2 regions of the Paenibacillus sp. PastF-3 genome follow, and region 2 is predicted to be linked to the other one. Evidence: riboswitches for the same ligand, from Rfam matches in the RefSeq annotation. Region 2 holds a riboswitch; the other holds the start of a gene.

Region 1 (3,421 bases), on a different contig from region 2:
TCATTATCCGTTGTCACTGTCAGCTGATTTGATGTAATCGAAGCCGATTTGGCTTTGGCATTACCCATGCTGTAGTCATTCACCAATTTTTTAATATCGTTTGTTTGGGCTAGCTTTTCACCAATCGGCTCAGTTTTTCCCCTGTCAGCGATTGTATAGGTGCCCAAAGCTACACCAATCAAAGTTATCGCTATAGCCGTGGACATAAATACTTTTTTATTCATGAAATTTACTACCTTCCTTTTTACATTTAGTGCCGTTTAATATTACATCTTTTGCTCTGGCCAATCTATTTCCAGGGATCAGGAACTGCTGGGATTCAGTTTATAATTTTACTGGCATCATGCTCATAATTCTCTTGTTAAGCATCAGTGTTTGTGATCAGAAGTTACCACATTTATTACTACAGATGTTTTTTTGCCGCCTGAATTTACATTAATGGTAGCCTTTCCTGAAGCAACCGCTGTCACTAATCCACTTGCATTTACCGTTGCTACTTTAGAATTACTTGAAGAATAGGTTATCTTTATTTTCCCGCCTTTGGGTGAGGTCACCGCGGTGGGCTTCAGCTGAAAGGTTTCAGATGGCCTTAAAGGATTAGAAGGGCCTTTGACTGCAATTGAAGTTACTTTTACCGCTTGTGCCGCTTGTGTCGCTGGCGTTAAAGCAGCTGGACTGGTGATTGTTAATGTTAAAAAAGCTACAGATAATGTAGCTGTTAATACACCTTTTTTCAATACCTTCATTCTTAATCTCCTCACAGTATAGCAATACATTTTGGAGAAAGTATGAAGATATGATGTTCTTTTTAAAAATAATTAACGAATCCGAGTGAGAGTGTAGACTTCTTCCAAGTTGTCCAACCAAAAGAAATTGGGCTTCTACTCACCTACCACATATAAAATGTACATTTAAGTGTTACCATGAGAGGGTATTAAAGAGTTGAATTATACTACTAGGAGGAATATTATATGAATGGGTTAAGTGGATTATCAGGTTCAGCTAATATGCCAAAGAACTGTGGAATGGATGGAATGCATACGGGAACAGGAGACAAAAAAATCACCAATCACGAGCATGCTAAAGAACCCATTCAAAACCCAAAGGCAAATATACTGGACGAATATCGTGGGCAAACTATTGATATTAGGTTATAAGAACATCACATACATACCCTAGAGCAAACATATGATTATATCCATTTGAAAAGATATTAGTGACCAACATACAAAGGAGTCCCCATGATATATAGGGGACTCCTTTGTATGTTGAGGAGGAATCTGTGGGATTAGGGAAATGAGAAAACAGACCGTTCTGGGATCTTCTAAAAAACTAGGGGTATCCTGCAGCCATATATGGCTGCTGGATACCCCCTCACCTATTACTTAATTAACCATACTAAGATAACTCTCTTTATCTACTACACGCCGAGCCGTAACATAACGATCTTTGTAGTATCTTTCGGACAACTTGCTTATGCTTACTCCCTTGCTGCTTGAGGAGTGGGCGAATTGATCGTCGCCTAAGTAAATTCCGGCATGGGAGATACCATTACCAAAGGTATTAAAAAACACCAAATCTCCTGATCGTAAGTTCTCTTTTGCAACGGGTGTCCCTACTTTAGCTTGTGACTGGGAAGTGCGTGGAAGATCATCCACATTAAACTTTTTTAGTACATACAGGATGAATCCGGAACAATCGAATCCTGCCTTAGTGGTTCCACCCCATAAATAAGGTGTCCCGAGTACCTGATTCACTTCACTCTCCAGTTTTACCTCACTTGCAAAAGTACTTGGTACAGCTGTTGTGAAAATAACTGCAGCTCCTAGTAAAGATAAAATGACTTTCTTCAGAACCTTGTTCTCCCTTCAATGCCTACGGAGTTAGCTGAGGGTTCGGTTAAAGGTTCCCTATATTCTCTTGCTCACAAGAATAATTCACCCGGAATGGTTCCCCCGTTTTCAATACGAAATTCGGCAGTTGGTTAATATTTTGTAACTAATTACACTTTAATATATCAAGAAATCGCCTGTCAATGCTTTCACAAATTTTATACTTTTATTTTTAAACTACATAGTTTCTACACTTTTTTAGTGTATAATGCAGATTTTCGAGCTTTAATTACGCAAAAACCCTATTTATATAAGTAACTATTTTTCTATTGTCCATGCATTATCCCTTTTTCTTTCTATCAAGATAAAAAATAATGGTGCTCAATAAAAGAAACAAAATTGTAATCATTAACTTGAATTTAGTGTCCATTAGATTAACATATCCATAGCCAATGAGTGTCTCAAGTAGCAACGATGGTATTTTACCTATCGCAGAAGCAACTATAAAACTTGAAAAGCCTACTTTGGAAATAACGCAGATTAGAGTGACTAATGATGAAGGAATTAACGGCGCTGATCGGACAATTATTATGCTAAAAAACTGACGCTTCGGACTTAATGATTGAATCTGGGACTGCCATTTGATGGTTTTATTCGGACGATATTTCTCCTTATAAGTTAAGGTACCTTTGCGATAAAGAAGATAAGAGACGGCTGCCCCTAAAACTTCTCCGATCCAAGAGAGAAGAAACCCGGGAACCACACCAAAGACTAACATATTCACAGTCGTTAGTGCCACTGATGGAATGATTCCTACAACACTTATGACCACATTTATCAATAAACTTATGAGGACTGCCCAGGCTCCCCATACCATCAGCCACCGCATGAGTAATTCTGAATCCACTCCTAGGTATTCCATACTTCCCCTTCACTTTCAATCCACGTAGTATACCTATCTTCTAAACGAATTCTATACTCTATATCTTCAACTCTATTTTCCATCTATTGATACTCCTTCTCCAATCTCTTCTACAAACTTTCCACATATGATAACTCTTGCAGTAATTATATAAATGGAGGGAATTAATCAATGAACATGACTCATTACATGTCCCTTCTTATGGACAGCCAGCCGTGGAATCTGATCATCTTTATGGCAATCCCCGTCATTTTTGCTGAGACTATTACAGTAACCGAGTTCTTTATCCTTTTCAACAAAAACGTCCAGGGTGGATTAAAGGCGTTTAACCGAATCTGCAGTATTTTGGCCGGTCTCTACTTTACAGGAGTTTTCTTGTATCTCTTCCCGACAGCTTTTGTCCCTCTGACCGTAAATGGAGAGTGGCATTCCTGGGTAGACGTAGTCGCGGTTGGATTTTACCTCAGTGGCGTATTCTTCCTGCTGCCTCTGGCTCTTTTGGAGCTTGGGCTTATCGGCCGTAAACGTTCGGAAGAAGGAAAGCTCAAGCTTCACTTTATTCTCGTCAGCGGGTTTCTCGTTGTTGCACACATCGCCATGATCTTTGGGATGGTTAATCCTGAGATTGTAAGCGGAATGGCTGGTATGAATCAGTAATAAAGAAAGA
Region 2 (3,421 bases):
CAACTACAACATCTTTTGAATTCATTAGATACGAACGGATTAAAAAGCTGGTCTGATTATGAAGTACAGCTTGCCACCAATGCTTAGTTATAAACTGTGGAATCAGAATCGTGATATGATCCGTCGCTGCGGTCTTCCACTCCACGGTATCAATAAATTTCACTAACGGACGAATAATACTGCGATATCTGGAACGAAGTACAATCAGGCGTACACCCGGATTCCATTCCTCCCACCGTTGCTCCATCTTTTGAATGTCCTCTTCATCAAAGCCAACATACACGGCTACTACATTATCTGTTAGAGACTTGGCATAGCTGATGGAATGCAGTACAGCACGTGTTACACCAGCAACAGGGACAACAACCGTACTTCCTTTAATCAAAGGTTTATCCGTAGCCGGACATATACGAAGCTGATCTGCTGTGTTCAAATAGTGCTTGTGAATGCGGTGGAACACAAACATTACAGCAGGTAAGAAAATGAACGCCATCCATACGCTTGAGAACTTAGTAATGATAAAAATAAGCGTAATTGTCAATGTAGTCAGCATACCGATGGTATTTACAACAAATCTTTTTTTCCATCCCGCTGGTTTGGTTTTAAACCAATGAACCATCATTCCAAGCTGGGACAATGTGAACGGAATGAAGACACCTACCGCATAAAGAGGAATCAAGCTTTCTGTATTTCCGTGAAATGCAGCTACAAGTACAGCAGACAGAACACCTAGAAAAATAATACCATTTGAGAAACCTAGACGGTCACCACGAACCATAAAAGCATGTGGCATATATTTATCTTTTGCAAACATAAAGGCGAGCAGCGGGAACGCTGAGTAAGCTGTATTAGCTGCTAAGAATAAAATGACTGCTGTAATCCCTTGAATGAAAAAATATAAAGTTCCGCGACCAAAGGTCGATTCAGCGATCTGAGAAACAACCGTTGCCTTTTCATCAGGCACTATACCGTACCAATAGGCCAGTAATGTGATACCTGTAAACATAAATCCAAGTATAACCCCCATGACCATTAAGGTCTTGGCTGCATTCTTTTCAGCCGGTGCTTTAAAGTTTGGAATGGCATTAGATACAGCCTCTACACCCGTAAGTGCCGAACAACCAGAACTGAAGGCTTTTAATAGTAGAAACAAACTAACATTGGAGACGGCGCTGCCTATTTCAGGGACATTCGCATGTACGCCACCTGCTGCATATTTAATAACACCGGAGATAATCAAAACTACAATCGACACCACAAACAAATACACTGGGATTGCGATAAATGAAGCCGATTCTGTAACTCCGCGAAGATTAATCAATGTTAGAAGAATAATTACGGATACAGCAATAAGAACCGTGTGATTATGAAGACTTGGAAACGCTGATGTGATCGCATCTGTCCCTGCCGAGGCACTAACAGCTACGGTCAGAATGTAATCCACTAACAAAGACCCTCCTGCTAAAAGCCCTGTCGGAACACCAAGATTACTCTTGGCAACGATGTAAGCTCCTCCTCCTTGCGGATAAGCGTAGATCGTCTGCCGATAGGATAAAATCAGGATGGCCAGCAGGCCCAATACGGCTAATGCAATTGGCAGGGAATACCAGATGGCAGTAAACCCGGCAGCCACCAGTACAATCAGAATTTGTTCCGTTCCGTAGGCTACAGACGAGAGCGCATCAGAAGACAGGACAGCCAGTGCTTTAACCTTGGATAACTTTTCATGATCGAGTTCGTTCGACTTCATCGGACGCCCGATCAATAGTCGTTTTACCTTGCTTACCATGGTGGATACAGTTCCTTTCTTTGGGAGCTGAAACGGAATTTCCGCGCGCTGTTTTCATTGGTGGATTTCATAAATGCAGACACAAAAAATAGCATACGGAAATGATCCGCATGCTATGCATGGTCATTATCCCACCTTGCTTACGAGGTTAGCTGGCGGATTCGGGCTGTGGTTTAGCCCTACGGTACAAGTCCAATCGACCTATTCCGATTCACCCCATTGGCACATATGCCAAGTTTGGTTCCCCCGTTTTTCCTAAGAAAATTCAGCGCATATTCAACTTCTCACAAGGTCTAATATTAGTCTACAAAGTGTATGCAGTAAAGCGTTGAAAAAAATGAAAAAAGAATGAAAAAACATCCAAAAAGCGCAAATACAGCGTCTAATTGGATGCTCTCTTTCATTCTCTTCAATTATCCCTCTGGGTCGTGTTTTTAGTCACTTTTCACATTTTTTCGTTCCTTCAAAGTTGAAAAATCAAAATCCTAAACTTTCTTCTGTTTCTAATTCCATCACTTCTTCTTCCTTGCGTCCGTACCAAAGTAAAATACTTATTAAAGCAAACGCGATTAAAGCAAGAAAAGGAATCGTAATGAATCCGAAATAGTTCAAGTAATCCTTATTACAAGGAACACCAATTGTACAAGGAAGCACTTTACTTAACGCAGGAATCTTCTGCTCCGCATAATGATAAATCGAGATACTGCCACCAATCAAGCTTAATGGAAGTACATATGGGATAATCCTTTTATCTCCTCGAAACGTCGCAATTCCCAAGAGGAATAACTGCGGATACATAAAAATTCGCTGGAACCAGCAAAGCTTACAAGGTTCATATTTCAATACTTCGCTCAAATACAAGCTACCAGCTACAGCAACTAAAGAGACGAACCAGGCCAGATACAGGCAGTTACGCTTGCAAAAAGATAGGAACTTTGTCACTTTGCCTCCACAGCTTTTGCGGCGTCGTTAATTTCAGTTGAAATCGCTTCAATGTTAAAAGGATCCGCAATCATTACTCCATTGATGTAAAGGGATGGTGTAGTCGTCACCCCAGCTTCACTAGCTAACTGCATACCCTTATTCAGCTCATCTGCATACGTACGATCCTTAATATCTTTACGAAGCAGTTCGTAATCGATAGCTAACTTCTCTTTCTCCGCAAGGCTTACTAAGAAATCTTCAGTCGCCCATTCTTCACTTTCATCACCTTGCTGAGCATATACAGCATCATAGAACTTCCAGAACTCATCATTATTCTGATGATAAACAGATAATGCAGCAAGTGAGGCCGTTTCAGAGTCTGGACCAACGAAAGCCATATTTACAAAGTAGAGCGCTGCTTTTCCCTCGTTGACAAAATCTTGAACAATTTTCGGTTTAACTGAAGTTGCAAATTGGGAACACGCTGGACATTTTAAGTCTCCAAATTCAACAATTTTAACAGGTGCATCCTCTTTACCAACTCTAGGTAGCTCACTGTAATTGAATGCTACTGGTTCTCCCGAAGTTGCATTTTTTGTGGCATCTTTCGAAGCTAACATAAACAATCCAACAAAAATAATGACTACTAAAGCAATTGAACTAATAATTAAAATTCTCGTCTTCTGCTTTTGCTGCTCCTGTTCTACC

What was found. Region 2 has a riboswitch for cyclic di-AMP ahead of M2444_RS03825 (APC family permease). Riboswitches for the same ligand answer to the same signal wherever they lie in the genome.
Region 1: another riboswitch for cyclic di-AMP. It lies ahead of M2444_RS23885 (C40 family peptidase); the one in region 2 lies ahead of M2444_RS03825 (APC family permease).

Annotation. Positions count from the first base shown of each region.
Region 1 covers NZ_JARXWM010000014.1:52,647-56,067, reverse strand. Annotated here, with positions in the region: gene M2444_RS23900 (CueP family metal-binding protein) at 1-224, opposite strand, end outside; gene M2444_RS23895 (Ig-like domain-containing protein) at 369-746, opposite strand; gene M2444_RS23890 (hypothetical protein) at 972-1,157, shown strand; gene M2444_RS23885 (C40 family peptidase) at 1,386-1,853, opposite strand; cyclic di-AMP (ydaO/yuaA leader) riboswitch at 1,858-1,989, opposite strand; gene M2444_RS23880 (TVP38/TMEM64 family protein) at 2,173-2,754, opposite strand; gene M2444_RS23875 (DUF6803 family protein) at 2,926-3,411, shown strand.
Region 2 covers NZ_JARXWM010000001.1:833,401-836,821, forward strand. Annotated here, with positions in the region: gene M2444_RS03825 (APC family permease) at 1-1,789, opposite strand, end outside; cyclic di-AMP (ydaO/yuaA leader) riboswitch at 1,913-2,070, opposite strand; gene M2444_RS03830 (disulfide oxidoreductase) at 2,267-2,731, opposite strand; gene M2444_RS03835 (DsbA family protein) at 2,728-3,421, opposite strand, start outside.